One region of the Streptomyces sp. NPDC030296 genome, then DNA from elsewhere that is predicted to be linked to it. Evidence: riboswitches for the same ligand, from Rfam matches in the RefSeq annotation. Region 1 holds a riboswitch; each other region holds the start of a gene.
The links. A riboswitch is a leader RNA that binds a small molecule or an ion and turns the genes downstream of it on or off. The one in region 1 is predicted to bind cyclic di-AMP.
Positions count from the first base shown of each region.

Region 2: linked by a shared signal. The riboswitch ahead of ACZ4Z3_RS38465 (M23 family metallopeptidase) and the one ahead of ACZ4Z3_RS14710 (M23 family metallopeptidase) in region 1 are both predicted to bind cyclic di-AMP.
Region 3: linked by a shared signal. The riboswitch ahead of ACZ4Z3_RS18795 (M23 family metallopeptidase) and the one ahead of ACZ4Z3_RS14710 (M23 family metallopeptidase) in region 1 are both predicted to bind cyclic di-AMP.
Region 4: linked by a shared signal. The riboswitch ahead of ACZ4Z3_RS08960 (C40 family peptidase) and the one ahead of ACZ4Z3_RS14710 (M23 family metallopeptidase) in region 1 are both predicted to bind cyclic di-AMP.

Region 1 is NZ_JBVICQ010000004.1:623,950-631,343, reverse strand. Features, by position in the region: gene ACZ4Z3_RS14725 (Glu/Leu/Phe/Val dehydrogenase dimerization domain-containing protein) at 94-1,278, shown strand; gene ACZ4Z3_RS14720 (TetR/AcrR family transcriptional regulator) at 1,299-1,907, shown strand; gene ACZ4Z3_RS14715 (SGNH/GDSL hydrolase family protein) at 2,112-2,897, opposite strand; gene ACZ4Z3_RS14710 (M23 family metallopeptidase) at 3,141-4,076, opposite strand; cyclic di-AMP (ydaO/yuaA leader) riboswitch at 4,081-4,239, opposite strand; gene ACZ4Z3_RS14705 (alpha-galactosidase) at 4,542-6,614, opposite strand; gene ACZ4Z3_RS14700 (tyrosine-protein phosphatase) at 6,831-7,394, shown strand, end outside.
Region 2 is NZ_JBVICQ010000021.1:52,825-60,218, reverse strand. Features, by position in the region: gene ACZ4Z3_RS38475 (PrsW family intramembrane metalloprotease) at 1-270, shown strand, start outside; gene ACZ4Z3_RS38470 (aldo/keto reductase) at 556-1,500, opposite strand; gene ACZ4Z3_RS38465 (M23 family metallopeptidase) at 1,610-2,662, opposite strand; cyclic di-AMP (ydaO/yuaA leader) riboswitch at 2,673-2,828, opposite strand; gene ACZ4Z3_RS38460 (SpoIIE family protein phosphatase) at 2,877-3,617, opposite strand; gene ACZ4Z3_RS38455 (hypothetical protein) at 3,653-4,069, opposite strand; gene ACZ4Z3_RS38450 (GTP cyclohydrolase II) at 4,239-4,871, opposite strand; gene ACZ4Z3_RS38445 (MarR family winged helix-turn-helix transcriptional regulator) at 5,068-5,586, opposite strand; gene ACZ4Z3_RS38440 (dihydrofolate reductase family protein) at 5,716-6,873, shown strand; tRNA gene ACZ4Z3_RS38435 (tRNA-Met) at 6,964-7,037, shown strand; gene ACZ4Z3_RS38430 (outer membrane protein assembly factor BamB family protein) at 7,103-7,394, opposite strand, start outside.
Region 3 is NZ_JBVICQ010000006.1:130,930-138,323, reverse strand. Features, by position in the region: gene ACZ4Z3_RS18810 (bifunctional acetate--CoA ligase family protein/GNAT family N-acetyltransferase) at 1-719, opposite strand, end outside; gene ACZ4Z3_RS18805 (HPr family phosphocarrier protein) at 902-1,183, shown strand; gene ACZ4Z3_RS18800 (GntR family transcriptional regulator) at 1,374-2,087, opposite strand; gene ACZ4Z3_RS18795 (M23 family metallopeptidase) at 2,276-3,061, opposite strand; cyclic di-AMP (ydaO/yuaA leader) riboswitch at 3,074-3,246, opposite strand; gene ACZ4Z3_RS18790 (M16 family metallopeptidase) at 3,472-4,860, opposite strand; gene ACZ4Z3_RS18785 (M16 family metallopeptidase) at 4,857-6,230, opposite strand; gene ACZ4Z3_RS18780 (DNA gyrase/topoisomerase IV subunit A) at 6,573-7,394, shown strand, end outside.
Region 4 is NZ_JBVICQ010000003.1:193,938-201,331, forward strand. Features, by position in the region: gene ACZ4Z3_RS08945 (C40 family peptidase) at 1-434, opposite strand, end outside; partial or broken gene ACZ4Z3_RS08950 (transposase) at 975-1,178, shown strand; gene ACZ4Z3_RS08955 (hypothetical protein) at 1,359-1,712, shown strand; gene ACZ4Z3_RS08960 (C40 family peptidase) at 1,749-2,933, opposite strand; cyclic di-AMP (ydaO/yuaA leader) riboswitch at 2,943-3,117, opposite strand; gene pcrA (DNA helicase PcrA) at 3,390-5,888, shown strand; gene ACZ4Z3_RS08970 (M23 family metallopeptidase) at 5,988-7,394, opposite strand, start outside.

The sequences.
Region 1 (7,394 bases):
GACCCGGCGCCTGCTTCCTACAACCCGATCCGCCCGCCATCCGTTCCCGCCCGCCACCGCCACTCGCACTCCGGCCGTCTTCCAGGAGCCCGTATGTCCGCCCCCTACCTCTCCCTGACCTGGACCGATCACGTCACGGGCCGCCGCGGGTTCCTCGTGGTGGACCGGCTGGTGCGCGGGGTGGCCAGCGGTGGACTGCGGATGCGGCCGGGCTGCTCCCTCGACGAGGTCGCCGGGCTGGCCCGCGGCATGACCATGAAGGAGGCGCTGCACTACGACCCCGAGGGCCGTTACGTCCCGCTCGGCGGCGCCAAGGGCGGCATCGACTGCGATCCCCGGGACCCGGAGGCGTACGGCGTCCTGGTGCGCTATCTGCGGGCGACGCGCCCGTACATCGAGGCGTTCTGGACGACCGGCGAGGACCTGGGGCTCTCCCAGGACCTGGTGGACCGGGCCGCCGCGGAGGCGGGTCTCGTCTCGACCGTCCAGGCCGTCTATCCCCTGCTGGACGACGAGCGGGCCGCCCGGCAGCGGCTGGCGGACGCGTTCGCCGTCGAGGTGGACGGGATCGGGCTCGACGAGCTGGTGGGCGGCTGCGGGGTCGCCGAGTCCGTCCTGACGGCCCTGGACAGGACCCGCACGCCGTACGCCGGGACGCGGGTCGCCGTGCAGGGCCTGGGCACCATGGGCGGCGCCACCGCCCGCTTCCTCGCCCGGGCGGGCCTCACGATCGTCGCCGTGGCCGACATCAAGGGCACCGTCGAGAACCCCGCCGGCCTGGACGTCGAGGCCCTGCTCGCCGCCCGCGACGCCCATGGCGCGGTCGACCGCGCCGCGCTGCGCCCGGAGGACCGGGAGACCTCCCCGGACGCCTGGCTGGCCGTCGACGCCGACGTGCTGGTCCCCGCGGCCGTCTCGTACGCCATCGACCCGGCCAACCAGGGGCGGATCACCGCCCGTCTGATCGTCGAGGCGGCCAACATGCCGGTCATCCCCGAGGCCGAGGCCCTGCTCACGGCCCGCGGGGTGACGGTCCTCCCCGACGTGGTCGTCAACTCCGCCACGAACGCCTGGTGGTGGTGGACCCTGTTCGGCGACATCGCCCCGGACGCGCGCAGCTCCTTCGACCACACCCGCCGCTCCATGCGCGCCCTGGTGGACCTGATGCTGTCCCGCGCCGAGCGTGACGGCACGACTCCCCGGGCGGCCGCACACGCGCTGGCCGCCGACCGCCTCCCGGTCATCGAGGCACGCTATGGGCGCCATCGCCCGATCTGACCCGTAGGTAAGGTTGCCGTGTGGGCAGGGTCAGGTTGAGCGTGGCCGAGCGGCGCGAGGAACTGCTGCGGGCGGCCATCGAGCAGATCGAGGCGCGGGGCGTGGCGGCGGTACGGATCGCCGACGTGGCCGCGTCCCTCGGTGTGAGCAACGCCTTGGTGCTCTACCACTTCTCGACCAAGGAGAAGCTGGTCGCCGAGGCCTTCCGCTACGCCGCCGAGGGCGACCTCGCCCGCCTCCGCAAGCTGATCGCCCGCCGGACGACGGCGCTGCGCCGCCTCCGGGCGGCCGTCCGCTGGTACGCCCCCACCGGCCAGGCCAAGGGCTGGCGCCTGTGGATCGAGGGCTGGGCGGTCTCCCTCCGCGACCCCGCCCTCCGCGAGGTCACCCGTGCCCTGGACCTCCAGTGGAAGGCCGCGCTCACCGGCCTCATCGAGGAGGGCGCGGCCGCCGGCGAGTTCCACTGCCCCGACCCGCAGGCATCGGCTCTCCGCCTCACCGCCCTCCTGGACGGCCTGGCCGTACAACTCACGGCCTACGACGGAGCGGTCTCCCGCACAAAGGCCCAACAGTGGGCGGACGAGACCCTGGCCCGCGAACTCAACCTGCCGGAAACACCGCCAACCTGAACTTCGCCGCGGTACGACCACGGCGGGCCGGCCACCCACGCACCGAAGGGGCGGTGCCGGTGCGTCAGGCCCGTCGCCCACAGCGGCCCAGAGAACCCGCCCCTACTCACCCCCGAGCAGTAGGGCACCGAGCGACGGGCTGACGCGCCGGCACGGCCCGCCCCACGCCGAACCGAACGCGCGAGCGGCCGAACGGCAACTGGTTCAGGCCACGGACGCGATCCGCGTCTTGATGTCGTCGGGCGACAACGCCCCCTTCGCCGACACATGGTCCCCGGACGACTCCCCGCGCAGCCGCCGTCCGATCCACGGCACGAGGTACTCCCGCGCCCAGTGGATGTTGTCCCGCCGCACCTCGAACGTCCCCCGCGGCGGCAGCGGCGGCCACGGCTGCTCGGGGTCCGCCGGCACCTCGAGGCCGAGCACCTGCCCGGCCCGCAGCGCGACCCGCGTGTGCCCCTCGGGCGACAGGTGCAACCGGTCGTCGTCCCAGGCCCGCCGGTCCTGCACGGTCTTCAGTGACCACAGGTCGAGCACGGGACAGCCGTACCGGTCGGCGATGGCCCGCACATGCCCGTTGTACGTCGCGATCTTCCCCCGCAGGTGCCGGAGCACCGGCACGTTCCGCGTGTCGAAGCCGGTGGTCACCATCACCGTGCCGACCGCCGAGGTGAGCCGGGCCACCGCCCGCTCGAACCGCTCGGCGACCTCGTCGGGGTCGGTGCCGGGACGGATGATGTCGTTGCCGCCCGCGCAGAAGGACATGAGGTCAGGCGCGAGTTCGAGAGCCCGCGGCACCTGGTCCTCGACGATCTGGTCGAGCAGCTTCCCCCGTACCGCGAGATTGGTGTATCTGAAGTCGCCCTCGGGCACCCGGTCCGCGAGGAGCACCGCGAACCGGTCCGCCCAACCGACGAACGCCCCGTCGGGGCCGGGGTCGCCGACGCCCTCGGTGAAGCTGTCCCCCACCGCCACGTACGACCCGATCACTGATCTGCTGTTCTTCGAATCGTCTGCCACATCGGGTCATGATTCACCTTCGGATGTGACCTACGCGACCGTAATAAGGGGTTGACGGGCGGTGAGATAGACCACGCTTCACGATCCGATCAACCCGGGAATACGCCAGGTCCAGGCAGCCGCCGCACAGACCGGTCCCGAGCACGCCGAAGGCCGGACCCCGGGGATCGGGGTCCGGCCTTCGACCGCACTCGACCAGCCATCAGCGGCACGTCAGACGGTGACGCCCTTCGACCGGAGGTAGGCCAGCGGGTCGATGTCCGAGCCGTAGTCGGCGGTCGTGCGCATCTCGAAGTGCAGATGCGGGCCGGTGACGTTGCCGGTCGCGCCCGACAGCCCTATCTGCTGGCCGACGGTCACGGACTGGCCCGCGGAGACGCCGATCGAGGAGAGGTGGGCGTACTGGGCGTAGTAGCCGTCGGCGAGCTTGATGACGACCTGGTTGCCGTACGCGCCGCCCCAGCCGGCGGAGACGACGGTGCCCGCGCCCACGGCCTTGAGGCTCGTGCCGGTCGGGGCCACGAAGTCGACACCGGTGTGGTAGCCGCTGGACCACATGCTGCCGGCGGTCTTGTACGCCGTGCCGATGGTCGCGCCCTCGATGGGCAGGGTGAAGCCGGAGTTGTTCGACGGGGCGGCCTGACCCGCGGACGTGTCGGCCGCCTCCTTCGTCGCGGACGCGGAGGTCTTCGACGCCTCGGAGGGCTTGGACGACTGCGTCGACGGAGCCTTCGTCGACGACTGCGACAGCCCGGCCTTCACGGCCTTGCCGCCGATGGTGAGCTTCAGACCGGGGTGGATGAGCGAGGGGTCGGAGCCGATCACGGAACGGTTGTCCGAGTAGAGCCGCTTCCAACCGCCCCGGACGTCCTGCTCGTCCGCGATCTTCGCGAGGTAGTCGCCGGCCTTCACCGTGTAGGTCTTCGTCGCCTTCTTCTTGGCGGCGACCTGTTCGACGGCACCCTTCTCGGGGGTGGCCGCGATCGTCTTCTCGGAAGCCCCGGAGACGGCGGCCGTGGGGGTCGCGGCGTGGGCGCCGGCGGCGCCCATCAGGGGCAGCGCGAGCGCGGCGCCACCGGTTCCGGCGGCGGCGATGGAGCGGGTGAGACGCTGGGACTTGGGACGGCGGTGCTTACCCTTCGCGGGCATGGCGAATTCCTCTCCGGCGCCTGCGAGGTGAGCTGTCGGGTGCGGACTGGAGATGTCCGGCCGGGCTTGTGCCCGGCTTTACCCCTAGCCGTTCCGGAGACCGGAACAGGCGGTACTACCTGTGGGTCCCCCGCTCCTGCCGTGGATCGGGTCGGTACGCGGCTCCGGTCGGCGGCAGGATTGGGCGTCCGTCCGGATCGAGGGTGAACGTAAGCGACTTGTCCCCACAGAGACAACCATCGGGATTTCCTGTGCGTCTTCCTACGTGATCCATACAACGAATCCCGATTACGCTCCGTAAACAGGCCCCGGACACCCCTTTCCAACGGCCCTGGAAATACATGAAAATTACGTGGACATGGCGGCGACCGTGCGTCACGGATATGACGCTGCTCACGCGCCTACGCCTCAGTAGTCTTTATTCCAGGGCCAGTTGGATTAACGGTTCGATTTCGGACAGAACGCTCACATACGACGCAGACGGACAACCTTCGCATCGAAGTCGCCATGCAGCCCCGTCCGCAGGCCGTGATGCAACAGCACCGCCCCTCGGTGCAGTTCGCCCGTTTCGCGGCATTCATAGGTTGCCGCGGAATCGAGGCCGCGCAGCCGGAGCGGCGGGAGCGGCTCGCCGTAGTGCTGGGCCTGGAGGCAGGCGAGGACGACCACCTCGTCGCCGTGGACGTACTGCACGGCGCTCAGCCCTCCGCTCGGCGGGCGCAGCCGGTAGAGGTCACCGCGCTGCACCGCGGGCTTGATCTCCTTGTACAGCTCCACCCACTCCCGCGCCTCGGCCAGTTCCTCGTCGCTCCACCGCGTGAGGTCGCCGCCGACGCCGAGCACGCCCGCCATGGCACTGACGAAGCGGAACCGCAGGGAGCTGACCCGGCCGTTGAGCTGGTTGTTCGGGCTGTCGGTGACCCAGGCGGCCATGACCCGCGCAGGGTGGATGTGGGTGAACCCGTGCTGGATGGCGAGCCGGTCCAGCGGGTCGGTGTTGTCGGAGGTCCACACCTGGTCGGTCCGCGACATGACCCCGAGGTCGATCCGGCCGCCGCCGCCCGAACACGACTCGAAGGCGACGCCGGGGTGCGCGGCCCGCAGCCGGTCCAGCAGGGCGTAGTAGGCGTGCACGTGCTCGACCCACAGCTTCTGCGGGTACTCCTCACCGGGCCAGCCGGCGTCCGTGAAGCAGCGGTTGAAGTCCCACTTCACATAGTCGATCGGGGCGCTGGAGAGCAGGGTGTCCAGCTTCTCCCACAGGTACTCCTGGACGTCCGGCCGCGCGAGGTTGAGCACCAGTTGATTGCGGAGCTCTGTCCGCTTTCGTCCCGGTTGGAACTGTGCCCAGTCGGGGTGCGCCCGGTACAACTCGCTGTCCGGGTTGACCATCTCGGGCTCCACCCAGATGCCGAACTGCATGCCGAGGGCGTGCACCTGGTCGGCGAGCGGCTTCAGCCCCTCGGGGAAGCGGTCCGGGTTGGGCGTCCAGTCGCCGAGTCCGGCCCGGTCGCTGGTGCGCGCCCCGAACCAGCCGTCGTCGACCACGAACAGCTCGACCCCGATGGCCGCCGCCCGCTCGGCGAGCGCCCGCTGCTGCTCCTCCGAGATGTCGAACTCGGTGGCCTCCCAGGAGTTGAACAGCACCGGACGGTCCCGGTCGGCGTCCGGGATGACGTACGCCCGCTGGTAGGCGTGCCAGGCGCGGCTCGCCCCGCCGTGGCCGCCGTCGGACCACAGTCCGGCGAAGACGGGAGTGGTGAACGTCTCGCCCGCCTCCAGTCGCAGCAGGCCCGACTCGTCGTACCCGGCACCGCCGGTGATCTGCACCCGCGCGTCCGGGAGCTGGGCCACGGCGATCCGCCAGGAGCCCGACCAGCCGAGGGCGCAGCCGTAGACCTCGCCGTGCTCCTCGGTGGCATCGGTGTCGAGGGCGACCCAGGGCAGGTGCTGGTGTCCGGTGTGCCCGCGGCGGCTGCCGATGACCTTCTCGCCGTAGGTCAGCTCGCCGCGCACCAGCCGGGACTCGGCCGCCCACCGGCCGTGCAGCTGGGACAGGCGCCAGCTCTCCTCACGGCGGGGCAGCGTCCAGGTCGCCGAGTCGGCCCGCAGTAGTTCCACGGTGGTCCCCTCGTTGGCGAGGGTCACCCAGCGCTCCACGACGTCGTCGCGCATCCGGTAGTGGAGCGTGATCCGCAGACCGTCGTCGAGGAAGCGCAGGCGCAGCTCGTCACCGTCCGCCTCGTACTCCTGGAAGGTCCACTCGGTGCCGCGCCGCTCCTCGGTGCGGACCGAGAGGGCGGGGCGGGTGAAGCGGGGGCCGCCCTCGACGGGGTACTCCTCGTGGCCGTCGACCGGAGCTTCGAAAGGCCAGTAGGGCAGCTCCTGGCGGGCGGCCAGCTCCTCGGCGTCGGCGAGGGAGATCCTCGGGCCCCAGTGGAGGTGCAGCAGCTCGTCGTTCTCGGTGAGCCGCAGGGCGTAGCTGCTCCGGGGGCCCGTGAGAAGCCAGGTCCGGCCGTCCGTGGCGATGTCCAACATCATGGCCTCACAAATTCGAACAGGTGCGATCGTGCCTCAACATCATGGCAGGTCGTCGCGGGAGCGCCCCGCCGCCTGTGGACAACGGAGGCCGACGCCGGGCGCCTGTGGACAACTCATTGCGTCAGGCACCCATGTCGTATCGTCGAGGGGCGCCTCGATGCCGAGCGCGTGCCGTCGACGACCGGCGCCGACGGCCGGATGGGAGGAGCCCCCGTGACGCAGCAGATCCCGTCGACCGAACCCGAGTTGGCCGGGGTGCGCAATTTCCGCGATGTGGGCGGCCTGCCGACCGTGGACGGCCGCCGGGTGCGTCATGGAGTGCTGTTCCGCAGCGGGCATCTCGCGCACGCCACCGACGACGACGCCGCGTTCCTGAGCTCCCTCGGCCTGCACACGATCTTCGACTTCCGCAATGCGGCCGATCAGAAGCTGGAGGGCCCGGACGTCGAGCTGCCCGGCGTACGGAACGTGAATCTGCCGCTGTCCGACCCGGCGGACGGCGCCGAGTTCTGGAAGATGGTCCGCGACGGCGATGTGGACCAGCTGCGCGCGCTGCTGGACGACGGCAAGGCGGCGGGCCGGATGATCGCCTCCTACCGCACGATCATCAAGCACCGCACGGCCGAGCACTCCCGTGTGCTGCACGCGCTGGCGGAGGACAGCGTGCCGGCGCTGATGCACTGCGCGGCCGGCAAGGACCGCGCGGGCCTCTCCATAGCGATCACGCTCCTCGCCCTCGGCGTGGAGCGCGAGGCCATCGTGGCCGACTACCTGGAG
Region 2 (7,394 bases), on a different contig from region 1:
CGGGGCGGGAGTGACTTCGTGCTCCGCGAGCGGCAGCTGCTGTTCGAGCTGTGGCGGCGGCGGGAGCTGGCTCGGCCGGCGTTGGCCTACGCGGGGCGGGGGGTGGTGCCGGTGGCTGCGCCGGGGCCGTCGATGCCGTTGCCTTGGCCGGGGTACGGATACGGGTACGGGTATGGGTACGGCCAGGGGCCGGGGCTTGGGCACGGGGCTGGGGCGGCGTCGCCGTATCCGGCGGTTTCGGCTGTGCCGTATCGGCCGTACTGGTCTTAGCGGTGGGTGGGTTGCTTGCGGCTTGTGGGGGCTGGGGCGCCCTCGGGTGCGGGGTGGGTCGGGGGCGCGCCGGGGGGTGTCCATCCTCGGAACGGCGCGGAATCGGTTTCTCGGGAAGCGGGACCCGTTGACGCGCCAACCGCTGCGGGCGGACACCCCCCGGCACACCCCCTTGCGTCCGTACGCGGCACACCCGCCGCGGGGCCTGCGGCGCCCCGGCGACATGCGTCGGGTCGTCCGTGTGCGGCGGGCCCGTCCCTGGGGCTTGCGCCGTCGCGGTGCGGGTTACTCCGATGCCTCTGTCAGGGTCTTCAGTTCCTCCGGAGTGAGGGTGAGGTCGGCTGCTGCCAGGAGTGGGGGGAGTTGGGTGGTGGTGCGGGCCGAGGTGATGGGGGCGGTTACCGTCGGCTGGGACGCGAGCCAGGACAGGGCGATCGTGGCGATCTCGGCGTTCCTGGAGCGGGCGATCTCGTCGAGGGCGGCGAGGACGCGGGGGCCCCTCGGGGTGTCCAGGTAGGCGCCGGCGCCGGCGGCGCGGGGGCTGTCGACCGTGGTGCCGGGGCGGTACTTGCCGGTGAGGAAGCCCTTGGCCAGGGCGAAGTAGGGGACTGCGGAGAGGCCCGCGTCGGCGGCCACCGACTGGAGGGCGCCCTCGTAGGTGTCGCGGGAGACCAGGTTGTAGTGGGGCTGGAGCGCCACATAGCGGGCCAGGCCCTCGCGGGCCGAGAAGTCCAGGGATGCCTGGAGGCGCTCGGGGGTGATGTTGGACGCGGCGATCGCGCGGACCTTGCCCGCCCTCACGAGGTCGTCGAGGGCGGTGATGATCTCCTCCACGGGCACCTCGGGCCTGTCGAAGTGCGTGTAGTAGAGGTCGATGTGGTCGGTGCCCAGGCGGGCCAGCGAAGCGTCCGCGGCGGCCTTGATGGTGGCGGCGGAGAGGCCCTGGTACTCGGGGTGCTGGCTGACCTTCGTCGCGATCACCACGTCGGCCCGGTTGCCGCGGGCCTTCACCCACCTGCCGATGATCGTCTCGGACTCACCGCCCGTGTTGCCGTCGACCCACGCGGAGTAGGAGTCGGCGGTGTCGATGAAGTTGCCGCCGGCCTCGGCGTAGGCGTCCAGGACGGCGAAGGACTCTGTTTCGTCCGCCGTCCAGCCGAAGACGTTGCCGCCGAGGGAGAGCGGAAAGACCTCGAGGTCGGACGTGCCCAGCTTGCGAAGAGAAGTCATGTGTTGCTTCAACCACCCGGTCCGACGGTCGCATTCCGGGTGACATGACGGACGCCGCGTCAGGCCTTGGCCTCACGCGGCGCCACATTCGTCTCGGGCGGGGCCGAGGTCAGACGGTCAGGCCCTTGCTGCGCAGCCACGCCGCCGGGTCGATGCCGGTGCCCGAGCCGGCCGTGTGGACCTCCAGGTGGCAGTGGGCGCCGGTGACGTTGCCCGTGGCGCCGACGCGGCCGATGACGTCGCCCGTGCCGACCTTCTGGCCGACGCTGACGCTGATGGAGGACTGGTGGGCGTACCAGATCTCGGTGCCGTCGTCGAGCGTGAGCACGGTCTTGTAGCCGTACGAGCCGTCCCAGCCCGCCTGCGTGATCGTGCCGCTGTGGACGGCCTTGAGGAGGGTGCCCGTGGGGGCGGCGAAGTCGAGGCCGGTGTGGTAGCCGGAGGACCAGTAGGGGCCGGCCTGGCCGAAGGTGGAGGTGATCGTGTACGAGGAGGTCGGCAGCGTGTACTGCTTGGCCAGGGCGGCCAGGCGCTCGGCTTCCTTCTTCTTCGCGGCCTCTTCCTCCGCCTTCTTCTTGGCGGCGGCCTCCTTGGCCTCGGCTTCCTTCTTCTCCTCGGCGGCCTGGTCCGCGGCCTTCTTCGCGGCGGCGGTCTGGGCGGCCTCGGCGGCCTTCAGGTCGAACGCGTCCTGCTGGGACTCGGCCTGCTGCATGATGCGCGCGCGCAGCGCCTCACCGGCGTCGGTGGTGCCCTGCTGGGTGTCGGCGGCGATGAGGCCGGCCTGGCTGAGCGGGGCGGTCGAGCCCTCGGGCTCGTCGGCGGCGTCATCGTCCTCGAAGACCGAGCCCACGTTCGGCATGTCCGGCATGGAGATGGCCACCGGGGCCTTGCCGCTCTGGGCGCTGGCCATGCCGGCGCCACTGACGGCGGCTATGACGCCGACGCCGAGAACCGTGGAGCTACGGGCGAACCCGCCACGCTGCTTGGTCTTGGCCACACGGTGCCGACCGCGGACGGGGCGGAGGGACTCCGCGGTGGGGTTCCACTCCTGGAAGGGGCCCTCGTTCTCGCTGTCGTAGCTGCCGAAGCCGAAGGTCTCTGGTTCGCCGCTGCGTTGGCTCGGCACGAACGGGGCTTCGGTCGCGGACCGGTTGGACGCCACGTGGGGCGTACTCCTTTCCTTCCTTCGCCTACCGGGTTAGCTGACGGGTTCGGAGCGGAAGGTCTCCTACGCGCGTAAACCGAACGTGCTCCCACGGCGGTTTGCGCGCGATTCACCCCAGGGTGGTGGTTCCCCGGTTCCCTACGGGATTCGGCGCGTGAGCACGGAGCCGCCTCTTGTGACGGCTGGGACGACCGCGCTGCGTTATCGAACGTTAATAGACGCGGGGGCGGCATTCCAAGCGATTCTGAATGATCGTTCGGCTTTCTGCGCTGGACTTACGGGTCATCAGCGGTGGAAAACGGGCGAGTTGACCCCGCCTCGGACGCTCCAGTCGCGCTGACGGTGCGTCAGTTGTAATGCGGAGGGGGTTCGGGTGGGCACGCTCAGTGAAATTCCTCAGGGGCGGTGCGCGGCCAACAGCGCCATGTCGTCCGCGGCTCCGTCGCCGGTGTGCTCGCGGACCTCTTCGGCGAGCGTCGTCACAGGGCGCGCGGGGCGGGGAAGTACGGCCGGCGAGCCGGGCGGCCGGGTCGGAGAAGACGCCGTCCGCGTTCCGCGCCTCGGACAGGCCGTCCGTGGAGAACAGCAGCGTCGCGCCGGCCGGGAACACGACCTCCTCCGCGCGGTCCGGCCAGGTGCCCAGCTCGTCGAGGCCGAGCGGCAGCGCGGTCCACGGGGTGTCGAGGGTCCCCAGAGCGCCGTCGGCGTGGAGCAGCAGCGGAGCCGGATGACGCCGGTTGAGATACGGCCCAGTCCGGCGCCGGGCGGGAACTCCGCGAGGACGGCCGTCACAAACCCCTCGTACGGCACGGTGGGGTCCCGCCGCGCGGGGGTCCCGCCTGGTGACCTCCCGTGCGAGCGCCCGCTCCAGCCGCTGGGCCACGGCCTCCAGGGTCGACTCCTGCTCGGCCGCCTCCCGGAACGCGCCGATCAGCACGGCCACCGCCGCCACCGCGCCGAGCCCCCTGCCGCGTACGTCCCCCGCGATCAGCCGTAGACCGTGGGGGGAGTTCTGCACCGCGTACAGATCGCCGCCGATCGAGGCCACGCCCTGCACGGCCTCGTACCGCGCCGCGATCTCCAGCCCTCCCCGATCCGCTCCTGGGGCCTCGGCAGGACGGCCCGCTGCGCCGCCTCCGCGATCTCGCGGGCCGTGGCGAGGCGGGCGTCACTGCGCCGGACGAGTCGGTTGACGGCCACGGCCAGGACGGCGACGGTGGCGACGGTCGAGATCTCGGTGAGCGCGTCCGCCTCGGTCGAGATCTCGGTGAGCGCGCCCTCCTCGCCCACGCTGCTGTACCGCGGTCTGCGCCGCGGTGAAGAAGGGGACGGCCCTGAGTCACGCGGCATGAAGTGGTCGTAGCAGAGGCCGCTGACGACGAGGAGGACGGGCAGGAACCGCACGAGGGCGCGGGCGTAGCCCAGGGCCTGTCGTTTGGATCACGCCTGGGCCGCGGGGCGTGGCACGCGCGTCACGCCCCGCTCACCGGAGCAGTCAAGGCACCGTTGCCGAAGTCGGCATGATCCAAACGAAAGACCCCAGAGGCCCCCCGCCGGCGTCCCGGCCGGGCGTTCAACCCGCCGTCAGTTCCGCCAGGGGCAGGGTGTGCTGGGTGGTGAGGACCTTCGCCCGGAGGTAGCGGACGTTGTGGGCGGTGGTGAAGACGCCGGTGGGGACGCGGTGCCGGACGCCGACGCCGAGGTCGCGCAGTTGCCGCGCCTTGTCGGGGTTGTTGGAGAGCAGGTCCAGCTCGTCGATGCCGAGGGCGCCCAGCATCTGGGCCGCAGCCGTGTAGTCGCGGGCGTCCTCCGGCAGCCCTAGCGCCGTGTTCGCCTCGTAGGTGTCGAGGCCCTGGTCCTGGAGGGCGTACGCGTCGAGCTTGTTGTAGAGGCCGATGCCGCGGCCCTCCTGGCGGAGGTAGAGGAGCACCCCGCCCTGGTCGGCGATCCGCTCCACCGCCTCGCGCAGCTGGGGACCGCAGTCGCAGCGGGCCGAGCCGAAGACGTCGCCGGTCAGGCACTCGGAGTGCATCCGGACCAGCGGGGCCGTGCCGGGGGCGGGGTCGCCGACCACGATCGCCAGGTGCTCACGGCCGTCGACGAGGCCGTGGAAGGTGACCATCTCGGCGTCGACGCCGTAGCCGTCCTGGAAGCGCAGCGGTACCCGGACGCGGGCACGCGGGGTGGCAGCGGGGAAGTCGGGCATGCGGGTTCTCCGGTCCTGGGTGTGACTGCCGCTGTGCTTCAGTTTTGAATCACAGCGCTCGCCGCGACCCTATCCCCTGCTTCAAATTTCAAGCAACCAGTAGGCAACCAGTTTTGGGATGCGTCACATTGAAGGGATGGGGGGAATAAAGGCCGCCCCCTCATCCCTCGTCACCGGGCGACAGGGTCGGGCGGGGTCACTGGCCCGAGGGGCAGGAGCGGCGGCGCCACGGCAGGTCGTCGGGGCCGTTCTGCTGGGCCTCCTCCCCCTCGATCGCCGCCGCGATGGCCGAGCAGATCTCCTCGAACTGGCCGACCTGCTCGGGGGTGAGGTGGTCGAAGACCGCCTTGCGGACCGACTCCACATGCCCGGGCGCCAGCCGCTCCAGCAGGGCGAGGCCCTCGTCGGTCAGGACGGCGATGCTCCCGCGCTTGTCCCACTGGCAGTTCTCGCGCCGGACCACCCCGTCCTTCTCCAGCCGGGTCACGACGTACGTCAGCCGACTGCGCGTGATCTTCGCGTGCTCGGCGAGATCGGTCATCCGCATACGCCGGTCCGGCGCGTCCGAGAGCACGGCCAGCACCGCGTAGTAGAGGTGCGGCATGCCCGCCTCCTGCTGGAGCTGCCGGTCGAGCGCGTCCTCCAGGAGCGTGCTCGCGGCGAGGTAGGCGCGCCAGGCACGCTGTTCCTCGGGGGTGAGCCAGCGGGTCGTCATACGTACAGTGTAGTTATTGTTTAAAAGTTGAACCACGCCCGGCCGGTCAGCCCGTCGTTCCAGCCCGTCAGCCCGTCGTTCCAGCCCGTCAGCCCGTCACTTCAGCCAGCCAGACCAGGGAGCGTCTCCATGCCCCAGCCCTATGTCCTGTTGTCCGCCGCCGTCTCCCTCGACGGCTACCTGGACGACACCGGGCCCGAGCGGCTGCTCCTGTCGGGCCCGACCGACTTCGACCGGGTCGACGAGGTGCGCGCGGCCAGCGACGCCATCCTGATCGGCGCCGGCACCCTGCGCACCGACAACCCCCGGCTGCTGGTGAACTCCCCCGAACGGCGCGCCGCCCGCGTCGCCGCCGGCCTGCCCGAGTACCCGCTCAAGGTCACGGTCAGCGCGTCCGGCGATCTGGACCCGAACGCCCAGTTCTGGCACACCGGCGGCGAGAAGGTGGTGTACACCACGGACAAGGGCGCGGAACACCTCCGCACGCTGGGCCTGCCGACCGGCCCGGCCGGCGTGGACGTGGTGTCCGTCGGCCCCGACCTGGAGTGGTCCGCCGTCCTCGACCACCTCGGTGACGTACGCGGCGTGGGGCGGCTGATGGTCGAGGGCGGCGGACGCGTCCACACCCAGCTGCTCCAGCAGGGCCTCGCGGACGAACTGCAGCTGGCCGTCGCACCGGTGTTCGTGGGCGAGGCCGAGGCGCCGCGGATGTTCGGGACGGGCGCGTACCCGGGAGGCCCGAGGAGCCGGCTGCGGCTGGTGGAGACGAGGCCGGTCGGCGACGTCGTCCTCATCCGCTACGTCCCCACGGTCCCCGGCCCCGGCCCCGCCGTCTCCGCCGCCGACCGCCACTGGCTGGCCCTGGCCTGCGAACTGGCCGCCGAGTGCCCGCCCTCCGGGACGGCTTTCAGCGTGGGCGCGGTCGTGGTCGCCGCGGACGGTACGGAGCTGGCCCGCGGCCACTCCCGCGAGGCCGGCGACCCCGTCGCCCACGCCGAGGAGGCGGCCCTCGCCAAGCTCGACCCCACCGACCCGCGCCTGGCCTCCGCCACCGTCTACAGCAGCCTGGAACCCTGCGCCCGCCGCGCCTCGCGCCCGGCCCCCTGCGCCCGGCTCATCCTCGACGCCGGCGTACGACGCGTCGTCACGGCCTGGCGCGAGCCGGACACGTTCGTGCCGGACGCGACGGCCCGCAACGCGGTCCTGGCCGAGGAGGGCGCGGTGGTCGTCGTCGTACCGGAGTACGAGGAGCGGGCGAAGGAGCCGAACCGGCATCTGGTGGGCTGAGAAGCCGAGCGTCGCGGAACGGCTGTGTTCGGGGTCTCGACAAAGCCGTGTGCTTCGAGTCCCGCGCATGACGTACACTGGTTTCACCGACGCGGGGTGGAGCAGCTCGGTAGCTCGCTGGGCTCATAACCCAGAGGTCGCAGGTTCAAATCCTGTCCCCGCTACTGAAAGACCCGGGGCCGGAATCCGATGAGGATTCCGGCCCCGGGTCTTTGTATGCGCGCGGAGGTCAGGCCCTGACCGCGTACACCGTGCCGCTGTCGTTGCCCACGTACACGGTGCCGGCGGCCGCCGCCGGAGAGGAGCGGATGTCGGCGCCGGTGCGGTAGGTCCAGATCGATCGGCCGGTGTCGGCGCGCACGGCGTAGAGGTTGCCGTTCTTGCTGCCGACGTAGACGGCGTCGCCGAGGACGGTCGGCGAGGAGTACACGACGTCGCCGATGGTGAACGCCCACTTCCGTCGGCCGGTCAGCGCGTCGACGGCGTACAGACGGCCGTCGTCGCTCCCCACGTGGACCACA
Region 3 (7,394 bases), on a different contig from region 1:
AAGCCGGCGTTCCGGAGGTTGGCGAGCACGCTGCGGCCCACTCCGCCCGGTGTGCGCCCGGCGCCGATGACGGCGACCGAGCCGGGGGCGAGGAGCCGCTGCACCGATCTGGCCTCGGCCCGCTGCTCCCGGGCGCGCTGCACGGCGAGGGAGCGGTCGGTGGGCTCCAGGCCGAACTCCAGGCGTACGACGCCGTCCTCGAAGCTGCGCTTCTGCTGGTACCCGGCGTCGGTGAACACCTTGATCATCTTGGTGTTGGCGGGCAGCACCTCGGCGGCGAAGCGCCGGATGCCGCGCTCGCGGGCGACGGCGGCGATGTGTTCGAGGAGGGCGGAGGCGACGCCGCGGCCCTGGTGGGCGTCCTGGACGAGGAAGGCGACCTCGGCCTCGTCGGCGGGGGCCGAGGCGGGCATTCCGTCGGGGCCGATCCGGTCATAGCGTACGGTGGCGATGAACTCGCCGCCGACGGTGGCGGCGAGACCCACCCGATCCACGAAGTCGTGGTGCGTGAAGCGGTGGACGTCCTTGGCGGACAGGCGAGGGTACGGCGCGAAGAAGCGGTAGTACTTCGACTCGTCGGAGACCTGCTCGTAGAAGCTGACCAGACGCTCGGCGTCATCAACGGTGATGGGCCGGACGCGTGCGGTGCCGCCGTCGCGCAGCACCACGTCGGCCTCCCAGTGGGCGGGGTACTCGTGCCGGTCCGACGAGGTCTGCATGGGCCCCAGAGTACGGCTCGCGTCCGACGACGGCGCGGGGCAGTCTGGGGAATCACGACAGCCGGTGCGCGGTCAGGCCGTGGGCCCGTTCCGGTGACGCTTCACGATATGGGAAACTGGTCTAGACAACCCGGTCTAGACCTCTTCGAGGTACCCGAGACACACCTGAAGGGCAGCATCACATGGCTGAGCGCCGCGTCAACGTCGGCTGGGCCGAGGGCCTCCACGCCCGCCCCGCTTCCATCTTCGTCCGGGCCGCCACGGCCTCCGGTATCCCCGTGACGATCGCCAAGGCCGACGGCAACCCCGTCAACGCCGGTTCCATGCTGGCGGTCCTGGGCCTGGGCGCCCAGGGCGGCGAGGAGGTCGTCCTCGCCTCCGACGCCGAGGGCGCGGACGCCGCGCTCGACCGTCTGGCGAAGCTCGTCGCCGAGGGCCTCGAGGAGCTCCCCGAGACGGTCTGACCCACGCGGCAGCGGCCGGAAGGCCACTCGCGGCAGCACTGAAGGGCTCGTCCGATTTATCGGGCGAGCCCTTCGCATTTCCCTGGGCAGAGGGGTCGGATAAATCTGTCCGCGACGTCGTTAAATCCGTCCGCGGGCAGCAGAAATTACGCCCCTCGAATTCATACCTTCTTTGTATACGGCCCTCGTGTTAATGCCGCAGACTCGGCGTGTTTACGGGGTGTTGCGAAGTCCTCACACGGTCCGGTCGGTCGGGACGCTCCGGCGTCGCGGGCCGGCCGGGAAAGCGCAGCCGGTGCGCCGAGGTGGCCCGCTCGGTGTGCAGAGCGGTGATCGTCCGCGCGCGCTCGCTGTCACCGCGGGCCACGGCGTCCACGATGCCGCCGTGCTCGGCCCAGGACTCCACGGGGTTGGCCGGCGCCTCGACCGCGTACATCCAGGCGATCTTGTGCCGTAGCTGGGCGAGCGTCGAGGTCAGGGCAGGGCTCCCGGAGGCCTGGGCGAGCGTCTCGTGGAACCAGCCGCCCAGGGAGCGCAGATCCTCGCTGTTGCCCCGCCTGGCCCGCTCCTGGCCCAGCCTGACCAGGCCGCGCAGGACCTTCAGGTGCGCCTCCGTGCGGCGCTGGGCGGCGCGGGCGGCGCCGAGGGGCTCGAGCAGCATGCGCATCTCCAGCAGGTCGGATGCCTCCTGCTCGGTCGGCTCGGCGACGCACGCGCCCGCGTGCCTGCGGGTCACCACGAAGCCCTCGGCCTCCAGCGTGCGCAGTGCCTCGCGCACGGGGACGCGGCTCACGCCGTAGCGGCGGGCGAGCAGTTCCTCGGTGAGGCGGCTGCCGCGCTCGTAGACACCCGCGACGATGTCATCACGGATCGCCGTGCATACCGAGTGCGCCGGAATACGCATGACCGACCTCCGCCTTAATCCCCGTGAAACGTCATTGATTGACGTGTGTTCAGCTGACTCTATTGCAGCGGGCCGGAATTTCCGATGGCGGGCCGGAATCCATGGATATTTTTTGGACAGCGGGTACGCCGCAACAAGGAAAGCCCCGGCTCGGTGAGCCGGGGCCTCCTGAAGCGGTGAGGCTTTCGTCAGACGTTCACGCCGTGCGAGCGCAGGTACGCGACAGGGTCGATGTCCGAGCCGTACTCGGCCGTCGTGCGGGCCTCGAAGTGCAGGTGCGGGCCGGTGACGTTGCCGGTCGCCCCGGAGAGGCCGATCTGCTGGCCGGGGGTGACCGTCTGGCCGACGGAGACGCTGATGGACGACAGGTGGCCGTACTGGGTGAACGTGCCGTCGTTCATCTTGATCACGACGTTGTTGCCGTACGCGCCGCCCCAGCCGGCCTCGACGACGGTGCCGGCGCCCACGGCGTGGACGGGCGTGCCGGAGGCGGCGTGGAAGTCGACACCGGTGTGGCTGCCGGAGGACCAGACGGCGCCGCCCGACTTGTAGCCGGTGGAGATGTAGGAGCCGGTGATGGGAGAGACGTACGCGTTCAGGCGCTCGCGCTCGGCGGCGCGGGCGGCACGTGCCTTGATCTCCTCGCGCTCCTCGGCGGCGGCGCGCTCCTGCTTCGCCTTCTCGGCGGCGGCCTTGCGGGCCTCCTCCTGCGCCTTCTGCTTGACGGCGGCCACCTCGGCGGCCTGCTGCTGAGCGGCCGCCTGGGCGTCGACCTGCTCGGCGACCGTGTCACCGAGGACGATGATCTGGTTCAGCCCCGTCTGCTCGGGGGCGGGCTCCGCTGCGAGCGCCGGGACGGCGACGGTGCCGACGACACCGGTGGTGGTGAGAGCGGCGACGCCCACGGTCCTCGTGGTCGTGCGCTTCACGCGGCCGGGACGGCGGTGCTTCCCGGGAGCGCGGGTGAACGCCATGGAGTGGCTGATCCTTTCCTTCCCTCTCGCCTACCGGGTTAGCTGACGGGTTCGGAGCAGGAAGGTCTCCTACGGACACCCCTCGTTTCGCGAAGCTCGCGAAGGGCACCCGATTCACCCCAGGGACTGCGGTGGGTCCCCGGCTCCCCTGGCTCGCGCCGTGGGGGACTCGGCGATGACTGTCCGGTGCCGCGGGTGCGGCGAACTGCTGGCGAACAGCCGGACCGACGCTAAGCGGGCCGCCTCCGAAATAACAAACGCATCACGGGTTTTGAGGCATACGCCACAGGTCAGACGTGCAACCTCCCCCATCAATGCGAGCAATACGGGCAAACAGGGGCCCCGGTGACACTTCCGTCACCGGGGCCCCTCGTCGGCCTGCCCGCCCGCGAGCCGGTTGCCCTCGGCTTCTACTCGGCGGGTACGACGGTGACTTCGCCGATCCCGAGGGCCCTGACCGGCTCCTCGATCTGCGCGGCGTCACCGACGAGGACGGTCACCAGACGGTCCACCGGGAAGGCGCTCACGACGGCCGCGGTGGCCTCCACGGTGCCGGTGGCGGCGAGCTGTCGGTACAGCGTCGACTGGTAGTCGTCCGGCAGGTGTTGCTCGACCTGGTCGGCCAGGGTGCTCGCCACGGCGGCTGCCGTCTCGAACTTGAGAGGGGCGACCCCGACGAGGTTCTGCACGGCGACGTCCCGCTCGGCGTCGGTCAGGCCCTCGGCGGCGAGGGTGCGCAGCACCGTCCACAGGTCGTCGAGCGCCGGACCGGTGTTCGGTGTGTCCACGGAACCGCTGATGGCGAGCATCGAGACACCGGAGCCGTCGGGCGCGGAGCGCAGCACCTGGCCGAACGCGCGCACGCCGTAGGTGTAGCCCTTCTCCTCGCGCAGGACGCGGTCCAGGCGGGAGGTGAGGGTGCCGCCGAGGCAGTAGGTGCCGAGCACCTGGGCCGGCCACACCCGGTCGTGCCGGTCGACGCCCACGCGGCCGATGAGCAGCTGCGTCTGGACGGCGCCGGGACGGTCCACGATGACCACGCGCCCGGTGTCGTCGGCGCTCACCGCCGGCATGGTGCGGGGCTTGGCCGGGGAGCCCGTCCAGGCGCCCAGGGTGTCGCCGAGCACCGCGTCGAGGTCGACGCCGGTGAGGTCGCCGACGATCACGGCGGTGGCCGTCGCCGGGCGGACGTGCCGCTCGTAGAAGGCGCGTACGGCGGCGGAGTCGATGCTCGCCACGGTCTCCTCGGTGCCCTGGCGGGGGCGGGACATGCGGGAGTCCGCCGGGAACAGCTGCTTGGAGAGCTCCTTCGCGGCCCGGCGGCCCGGGTTCGCGGTCTCGTGCGGGATCTCGTCGAGCCGGTTGGCCACGAGCCGCTCGATCTCACTGTCCGCGAACGCGGGGGCCCGCAGGGCGTCGGCGAGCAGACCGAGCGCCTTGCCCAGCCGCGACACGGGCACTTCGAGGGAGAGGCGGACGCCGGGGTGGTCGGCGTGCGAGTCGAGGGTGGCGCCGCAGCGCTCCAGCTCGGCGGCGAACTCCTCGGCGGAGTGCTTGTCGGTGCCCTCGGAGAAGGCCCTCGTCATGATCGTGGCGACGCCGTCGAGTCCGGCGGGCTCGGCGTCGAGGGGGGCGTCGAGGAGAACCTCGACGGCGACGACCTGCTGGCCGGGGCGGTGACAGCGGAGCACCGTCAGGCCGTTGTCCAGGGTGCCGCGCTCGGGCGCCGGGAACGCCCAGGGCCTGGCCTCGCCGGCCTGGGGCTGCGGGTGGAAGTCCATGGTCGCGAGCTCGGTCACTTCGCCGACTCCTCGTTCTCGTCGGTGGTCGCGTCGGCGTCCGTCGCCGCGCTCTCGGCCTCGTCGTCGGCGTCGTCGACGGGTTCGTAGACGAGCACCGCGCGGTTGTCGGGCCGCAGGCGGGCCTTGGCGACCTCCTGGACCTCCTCGGCGGTCACGTCGAGTACCCGGTCGACGGCGGTGAGGGCGAGCTTGGGGTCACCGAACAGGACCGCGAAGCGGCACAGTTCGTCGGCGCGGCCCGCGACCGTGCCGAGCCGGTCCAGCCACTCGCGCTCCAACTGGGCGTGGGCGCGCTCCATCTCCTCGGCCGTGGGGCCCTCCGCGGCGAACCGGGCGAGCTCCTCGTCGACGGCGGCCTCGATGACGGGCACCTCGACGTCGCCGGAGGTCTTGACGTCCATCCAGGCCAGGGACGGGGCGCCGGCCAGGCGCAGCAGACCGAACCCGGCCGTCACCGCCGTGCGGTCGCGGCGCACGAGCCGGTTGTAGAGGCGGGAGGACTCGCCGCCGCCGAGGATGGCGAGGGCCAGGTCGGCCGCGTCGCACGCGCGTGTGCCGTCCTCCGGGAGGCGGTAGGCGGCCATCAGCGCACGCGCGGGCACCTTCTCCTCGACGACCTCGCGGTGCTGCTCGCCGATGACGTCGGGCAGGCCGCCGTCACGCGGCTGCGGCTTGCCGTCGTAGGACGGGATGGAGCCGAAGTACTTCTCGATCCAGGCGAGGGTCTGCTCCGGGTCGATGTCGCCGACGACCGAGAGGACGGCGTTGTTCGGGGCGTAGTACGTCCGGAAGAACTGGCGGGCGTCCTCCAGGCTGGCCGCCTCCAGGTCCTCCATGGAGCCGATCGGGGTGTGCCGGTAGGGGTGGCCCTCCGGGTAGGCGAGCCGGAAGATCCGCTCGAACGCGGTGCCGTACGGCACGTTGTCGTAGCGCTGCCGACGCTCGTTCTTGACGACGTCCCGCTGGTTGTCCAGGTTCTTCTGGTCCAGCGCGAACAGCAGGCTGCCCATGCGGTCGGCCTCCAGCCACAGCGCGAGCTCCAGCTGATGGGCGGGCATCGTCTCGAAGTAGTTGGTGCGCTCCCAGCTGGTGGTGCCGTTGAGCGAGCCGCCGGCGCCCTGGACCAGCTCGAAGTGGCCGTTGCCCGAGACCTGCTTGGAGCCCTGGAACATCAGGTGCTCGAAGAGGTGGGCGAGGCCGGTGCGGCCCTCGACCTCGTGGCGGGAACCGACGTCGTACCAGAGGCACACCGCGGCGACCGGGGTCAGGTGGTCCTCGGAGAGCACCACGCGCAGGCCGTTGTCCAGGCGGTGCTCCTTCACTGTCAGGCCTTCGGAGCCTGCCTCGGCTGTGGCCGTGTGACCCATGGGCATGTACGTCCCTTCGATGGCGAGCGCGGTCACTGGAACCGCGGTTGTCCTGCCGGTCCTGCCACTGTATGCAAGCGTGCGGACGCCCGGCGAAGTTCCCGGAGCCCGTACGCCGACGGCGAGAACGCCTTACGCCGAGAGCGAGAAACCCCGTATGCCGGGAGCGGGACCGCCGGTGGTCGCCGACGGGCAGTGGTTAAGGTCGGCGCACGCGGTTGACGCGGTGGCGCCGGGCACCCGCCCCGGCGGGGAATGCCGGGTCGAGTCCGGGTTGTCAGTGCGGCAGTCCACAATGGTCCGCGTCAGAGTCCGTTCACTTGCAGCAAGGAGCCGGCAGCGATGGCCCGCCGCAGCACGAAGACCCCGCCGCCCGACGACGCGTTCGAGGAGCGGATCCTCGACATCGACGTCGTCGACGAGATGCAGGGCTCCTTCCTGGAGTACGCGTACTCGGTCATCTACTCCCGAGCCCTGCCCGACGCCCGTGACGGCCTGAAGCCGGTGCACCGCCGCATCGTCTACCAGATGAACGAGATGGGTCTGCGTCCCGACCGCGGTTATGTGAAGTGCGCCCGCGTCGTCGGCGAGGTCATGGGCAAGCTGCACCCGCACGGCGACTCGTCGATCTACGACGCCCTGGTGCGCATGGCCCAGCCCTTCTCGATGCGGGTCCCCCTGGTCGACGGCCACGGCAACTTCGGCTCCCTCGGCAACGACGACCCGCCCGCGGCCATGCGGTACACGGAGTGCCGTCAGGCCGCCGCGACGAGCCTGATGACGGAGTCGATCGAGGAGAACACGGTCGACTTCGCCCCGAACTACGACGGCCAGGAGCAGGAGCCGGTCGCGCTGCCCGCCGCCTTCCCGAACCTGCTGGTCAACGGCGCCTCGGGCATCGCCGTCGGTATGGCCACCAACATGCCGCCGCACAACCTGGGCGAGGTCATCGCGGCCGCCCGCCACCTGATCAGATACCCGAACGCGGACCTGGACGCCCTGATGAAGCACGTCCCGGGCCCCGACCTGCCCACGGGCGGGCGGATCGTCGGACTCACCGGCGTCAGGGACGCGTACGAGACGGGCCGCGGCACCTTCAAGATCCGCGCCACGGTGGCCGTGGACAACGTGACGGCGCGCCGCAAGGGCCTCGTCGTCACGGAG
Region 4 (7,394 bases), on a different contig from region 1:
GCCTGCCGGTGGCCGACGCGTTCGGCCAGGGCGGCGTTGTCGAGGTACTGGTCCGGGTCACCGGAGAGCGCCAGCTGCCACGACGGGTCGATGCCGCCGGTCCTGTACTGCGCGGTGGCCAGCGAACCCAACTGCTCGCGGGCGGAGTTGAGCCGGTCGGTGCGGCGGGCCGCCTGGTCGCGCAGTTCCTCCAGTTTCATCTGCGCCTTGTCAGCCTTCTCCTTGGCTCCGTTGTACTTGTCGGTGGCGACTTCCGCCTCCTCGTACAGCTTGTCCACCTTCGCCTTGAGCTGCTCGGGCGTGAGGTGAGGGTCGGCGTGCCCGGTACCGTCGAAACCGGTCGCGGTCGCCGCGCCGGCGAGCGCGAGGGTCGCGGCCGTGCGGACCGTCGGGCCGCCGAGCGAGCGCTGTCTGGGCTTGCGGTGCGCTGCCACGTGGGACTCCAAGTCCTCTCGTACGACCGCCGTCCGTACGTCGGAGCGCACGGACCGCCTGGGGGAGCGGTGACGCATCCGGCGGCGGCCCGCACAGGGGGGAGCGGGACGCCGCCGGACTTTCTCGGCGGTGGTGTCCGACTGCCGCCCCTGGCCCGGGCGGCGGTGGGGAGCCGGTCACCTGAAGGAGGACGCTAAACCTGACTGTGTCGGGCCGGTAACGCGTTGTACGGAAGTGGCGCGCACCGACCGCGAGGTGACCGTATGTGACCGCGATCTCGCCCTGGCGCCGTCGTAATCACACTGCGCGATGACCGATGCGGCGATTCCCGGCCGGGACGGGGCGAGACGGTGCTATGGGGCGCATATATGCAAGATCGATTCCATCGCCACCACTTGCGGCGCAGGGTCTTGGATTCGAAAAGCAAGGCTTGGGGTCGATCGCGCTGCCGTCGTCGATCATGCCACGCGCCGACGAAGCGGCACCGCCGCTGTCCCGCCACGGGGTACATCGCCCCGCGCCGCCCCTCCGGCGACGCCGGCCACTCGAGTGACGCGCTGAACTGCGCACGCATCGATGCGTACGCGCTTCGCCACGCCCTGGCGGTGCTGCCGCAGCCCAAGGCGGCCAACGACCGCTTCGTCCTCGCGGTCGACGTCACCCACTGGCCGCGCCCGGAAGCTCCCGGCAGCCCGGAGCGGCTGTTCTGCCACGTTTACGGACGTCGTGGACGCTCCAGCGACCCAGTCTCGGCCCTGGCGACGTCGCCGAGGTGACCGCTTGAAGCCCCCGCCTCCGGGAGCCTCCCGCGCCCGGAAGTCCTCCGCGTCCGGAAGTCCTCCGCGTCCGGAAGCGCCTCACGCCAGTGAAGCACCCCGCCCCCGGTGCCCGGCCGGTCGTCGCCTCCTCATTAGGCTCCGGCCATGGACGTACTCATCCACCTCTTCGTCGCGCTCCACATCATCGGGATCGCCGCTCTCCTGGGCGGTTTCCTCACCCAGATGAAGGCCATGGGCCAGGGCACCGCCCTCTTCGTCCCCGCCATGCTGCACGGCGCGCTCACCATGTTGATCACCGGAGCGATCCTCGTCGGCCTCAACCAGGCGGACGACCAGCCCGTCAACAACATCAAGATCGGCGTCAAGATGGCGCTGCTGGTCGTGATCCTGGGGCTGGTGTACGTCAAGCGCGACGAGGAGACCGTGGACAAGTCGCTGTTCGGGCTGGTGGGCGCACTCACCATGGCGAACGTCTTCATCGCGGTGCTCTGGACCTGAGCCGGCACGCCTCCCCGCGAACCGGCCGCTCGACGGTTACGCCGGCCGCACCACGCTGTGGATGGAGGACTCGCCGTCGTAGAAGATCGACTCCTCGCGGACGTAGGTGCCCGGCTTCGGGGCGTGGATCATCATGCCGTTGCCGATGTAGAGGCCGACGTGGCCGATGTTGTCGTAGAAGAAGATCAGGTCTCCGGGACGGGCGGCGGGGAGTGAGACGGTCGTACCGGCGTTGACCTGGTCGTAGGTGGTGCGGGGGAGGTCGACGCCGGCGGCCTTCCAGGCGGCCTGGGTGAGGCCGGAGCAGTCGTAGGAGCCGGGACCGGTGGCGCCCCAGACGTACGGCTTGCCGATCTGCGCACGGGCGAAGGCGAGGGCCTTGGCGGCCTTCGTGGCGTAGGTCGAGTCCTCGACCGTCGTCGTGGTCCGGGTGGATGTGGACGGGGAGGTTGAGGCGGAGGTGTCCTGAGGGGCCTCCTGCGTCTCCTGGGGTGACTCGGCCCGTGACTCGGCCGCCGCCTGCTGCCGCGCCAGCTCCTCCGCCTTGCGGTCGGCCTCCTCCTGCTTCCGCTGCTCGATGTCCGCGAGCCTGGCCTTCTCCTCGGCGGTGAGCTGGGAGAGCAGTTCGCGGGCCGCGGCGAGCTTCGCCTGGACCTTGGCCTTGCTGGACTTGAGGGCGTTCTGCGACTCGGTGAGCTGTTCCAGGCCCTCGGACGCCTCCTGGCGCCGCTGCGAGGTCTCCGCCTGCTGCGCGACGTACTCGTCGACGGACTCCTGCTGGCGGTCCGTCAGCCGGTCCATCAACTGGTTCTGGGCGAAGTACTCCTGCGGGTCGTCCGCCAGGAGCAGGGCCGCCGTGTCGGGGGCGGCCGCGCCCGTCCGGTACTGGGCGGCCGCGTACGAACCCAGTTCGCCGCGCGCTTCGTTGAGCTTTTCCGTCCGCTTCGCGACGTCGTCGAGGAGGTTGTCGACCTGTTTCTTCTGCTTTGCGGTCTTCTCCTTGACCGCGTTGTACTTCTCGGTCGCCGTCTCCGCCTGGCGGTAGAGATCGCCTACCTTCTTCTCGATCTCCTCCAGACTCGGCTTGTCGTCGGTCGAAGGGGCGGCGGTGGCCGTCTGGGAGAGCAGGGCCACGGAGGTGAGGGCGGCGGTGGCGAGAGCGGGGGTGCGGATGCCCGCGCGCGTCCGGCCGGCCGGACGCGGCTTGCGGTGCGGCGCCATGGTTCGGCGACTCCTTCCGTAGTCCGCCTACCGAGTTAGCTGTCGGGTTCGGGCGCAAGCTTTCGGAAGGTTTGCCCTACGGCCCTCGCCGCGTACGGCGGTCGGGTCGATTCACCCCAGAGGTCGGTGGGTCCCCGGCTCCGGCTGCCGTGGAGGGGCGCACCGGACTCGGCGGAGGCCGTGCGGCCCGGCGACGTTCGCCGGTTGGGTCGTACGGCCTGACCCAAGACGCTAGCCAACTGGTGTGGTCCGTGTGAAGGTTGATGTTCGATATGCCCGATACGTTTTCGTGACCTTGGCCTCGCGGACACGATAGGTGCTACGTTCGGTCGCTCACCGTGATGGGGTGCGTGCGACCGATGGCCCACGGCTCCACGGGGCGCGGCCCGGAGCGTGCCCACGGACTTCCCGGGGCGGCCCCTCGCTGTCAGTGGGGGCGCCTAGACTCGGAGAGCGATGAGCAGCCTCTTTGACGACAGCTTCCTGGCGGACCTCCAGGCCCCCCGCGGCCGTGACGAGGAGCCCCCGCCGCCGCCCGAGGACGATCATGTGCCGGAGTCGATTCCGGACGATCTGTTCGGCGGGAAGTTCGACGTGCCGCCGGACCGGGACGCCTACTACCGCGACGGCGCCCCACGCCCCGCGATCGACGCGGCCGCCCTCCTGGACGGGCTGAACGAGAACCAGCGCGCGGCCGTCGTGCACGCCGGCTCCCCCCTGCTCATCGTGGCCGGCGCCGGCTCAGGCAAGACCCGCGTGCTCACCCACCGCATCGCCCACCTGCTCGGCGAGCGGAACGTCCATCCGGGCCAGATCCTCGCGATCACCTTCACCAACAAGGCCGCGGGTGAGATGAAGGAGCGTGTCGAGCAGCTCGTCGGGCCGCGGGCGAACGCGATGTGGGTCATGACCTTCCACAGCGCCTGCGTCCGCATCCTGCGCCGCGAGAGCAAGAAGCTGGGCTTCACCTCATCCTTCTCGATCTACGACGCCGCCGACAGCAAGCGCCTGATGGCCCTGGTCTGCCGTGATCTGGACCTCGACCCCAAGCGCTTCCCGCCCAAGTCCTTCAGCGCCAAGATCAGCAACCTGAAGAACGAGCTGATCGACGAGGAGGACTTCGCCGCCCAGGCCACCGACGGCTTCGAGAAGACCCTCGCGCAGGCCTACGCGCTCTACCAGTCCCGCCTCCGCGAGGCGAACGCGCTCGACTTCGACGACCTGATCATGACGACGGTCAATCTGCTGCGCGCCTTCCCGGATGTCGCCGAGCACTACCGCCGTCGTTTCCGTCACGTCCTCGTCGACGAGTACCAGGACACCAACCACGCCCAGTACGCCCTGGTCAGGGAGCTGGTCGGCACCTCCGAGCACCCCGTCGACGTGCCCCCCAGCGAGTACGACATCCAGCCCGCCGAGCTGTGCGTCGTCGGTGACGCCGACCAGTCGATCTACGCCTTCCGCGGCGCGACGATCCGCAACATCCTCCAATTCGAGGAGGACTACCCGAACGCGACGACGATCCTGCTCGAACAGAACTACCGCTCGACGCAGACGATCCTCTCCGCCGCCAACGCCGTCATCGAGCGCAACGAGTCCCGCCGCCCCAAGAACCTGTGGACCAACGCGGGCGCCGGCGCGCAGATCACCGGGTACGTCGCCGACACCGAGCACGACGAGGCCCAGTTCGTCGCCGACGAGATAGACCGCCTCACGGACGCGGGCCACGCGAAGGCCGGGGACGTCGCCGTCTTCTACCGGACCAACGCCCAGTCCCGTGTGTTCGAAGAAGTCTTCATCCGCGTCGGCCTGCCCTACAAGGTCGTCGGCGGCGTCCGCTTCTACGAGCGCAAGGAGGTCCGGGACGTCCTGGCCTACCTGCGTGTTCTCGCCAACCCGGAGGACTCGGTCCCGCTGCGCCGCATCCTGAACGTCCCCAAGCGGGGCATCGGTGACCGTGCCGAGGCGATGATCGACGCCCTCTCCCAGCGCGAGAAGATCAGCTTCCCGCAGGCGCTGAAGCGCGTCGACGAGGCATACGGCATGGCCGCCCGGTCGACGAACGCGGTCAAGCGGTTCAACACGCTGATGGAGGACCTGCGGACCGTCGTCGAGTCCGGCGCAGGTCCCGCGACCGTCCTGGAGGCGGTCCTCGAGCGCACGGGCTATCTGGCCGAGTTGCAGGCGTCCACCGACCCGCAGGACGAGACCCGCATCGAGAACCTCCAGGAACTCGCGGCCGTGGCCCTGGAGTTCGAGCAGGAGGCCGGCGCGGCGGAAGGCGAGGGCGCGACCCCGGCCAGTCTCGCCGAGTTCCTGGAGCGGGTCGCCCTGGTCGCCGACTCCGACCAGATCCCCGACGAGGACGAGGACGGCTCGGGCGTCATCACGCTCATGACCCTCCACACCGCCAAGGGCCTGGAGTTCCCCGTCGTCTTCCTGACGGGCATGGAGGACGGGGTCTTCCCGCACATGCGTGCCCTGGGCCAGACCAAGGAGCTGGAGGAGGAGCGCCGCCTCGCCTACGTCGGCATCACCCGCGCGCGGGAGCGGCTCTATCTCACCCGGTCGTCGATGCGCAGCGCCTGGGGGCAGCCGTCGTACAACCCGCCGTCCCGCTTCCTGGAGGAGATCCCGGCGAGCTACCTGGAGTGGAAGCGCAAGGGCGGCTCCGCGCCGATGTCCTCGGGGCCGGTCGGCGGGATCGCGTCGTCGTTGTCGTCGTCGCGCTCCCGTTCCTCCGCCTCGGGCGCGTCCGGCTTCGCCACCCGTCGCACCAACGAGAAGCCGGTGGTCTCCCTCGCCGTCGGCGACCGCGTCACCCACGACCAGTTCGGCCTCGGCACGGTCATCGCGGTCAAGGGCACGGGGGCCAACGGGGAGGCGACGATCGACTTCGGTGACGCCAAGCCGAAGCGGCTGCTGCTGCGGTACGCGCCGGTGGAGAAGCTGTAGCGACCCGAGGCTCGGTGACGAGCCTCCGCCTCCGGTGACATGACTCGGGCCCCTGCTCAGCAGGGGCCCGGTTGTCGTGTTGGTGCCGGTCGGTGACGGTTACGTCGGGTCCAGTCCGTGGCTGCGCAGCCACGGCAGGGGGTCTATGGCCGAGCCGCCCGCGGGGTGGACCTCGAAGTGCAGGTGCGGGCCGGTCGAGTTGCCCGAGTTGCCCGAGTAGGCGATGACATCGCCGGCCTTGACCGTCGCACCGGAGGCGACCTTGTACGTGGAGAGGTGGCAGTACCAGGTCTCGGTGCCGTCCTTGGCGGTCACGATGACCATGTTGCCGTAGGCCGGGTTCCACTGCGTGCGCACGGTGCCGTCGGTCGCGGCCATCACCGGCGTGCCGTATGAGACGGGGAAGTCGATACCGGTGTGCAGCGACATCCAGTTGACGCCGGACTGCCCGTAGTACGCGCTGAGCCCGTGCTTGGCGACGGGCAGCGCGAACTTCGGCCGCAGCCGCTCCTTGCGGGCCGCCTCGGCCGCCGCCTTCTTCTGCTCCAGCTCCTGCTGGGCCTTCAGGTCGATGCGCTCCTGCGTACGGCTCGCCCGGTCGGCGAAGTCGTCCGCCTCGGCGGACAGGCTCTCCAGCTGGGTGTCGAGCTGGTTGTTGGCGGCGGACGGCTTCACGGCGGTGGCGTCCGACTTGGTGGCCGCCGTCGTCTCCGTCTCGCCTCCACCGATGCCGACCGAGGCCGCCGCGATACCGGCGACACCCATGACGCATGCCGAGGGCACGGCCACCGTCAGCAGGGCGGAACGTTTGGCCGGAGCGCGACGACGTGACCGCGAGGCCGCGCGAGTGGCCGCCCGGCCCGGGCTCGCCGCGGCGGTCGGGGCGGCCTCCTCCTGGTCGTCGAGGAGCGCGGCCCGGCCGTGCTCGAACTCGCCGTCATCGGAGAGGGCTTGATCGTCGTCGTACGGGGCGAGGTGCTCGAAGGTGGCGGTCGCCTGCTGGGCGAACTCCACGGCCTCCGGGGAGGGGTGCTCGTGCGCTTCGGGCACCTCGGGGGCACTGTCGCCGTGGTCGTACGACTCGGCGGCGCCGCCGTCGTGCTCGTCGGCGGCCTGCGCGCCGTCGGTGTTCCACTGCGTGGCGTCGAACACGCCCGTCGCGAAGTGCTGCACCCCGACCCATTGCTGGGTCTGGTCGGCGTCCAACTGATCGTTCTGGCCGAGCTGTTCGGCCTGCAGCCAGCCGCTCGCGTCCCACTGGCCGCTGGCGTCCGGGCCCTGCGACTGGCCCGGGACCTGGGCGAGATGCACGTAACCGGCGGACCAGGACGTCGAGTCGTAGTTGCCCGTGTCGTACGCGGCCTGGTGCTGCGCGGCATACGGGTCGTAGTTCAGCGTCTGGTGGCTGCCCGTGGACCACTGGGAGGCGTCGTAGGAGCCGGTGCCCTCGTCATTGCCGGGAAGGTCACCGAAAAGAGGGTCGGTCTCGAAGGTTCCGGTGGCGTT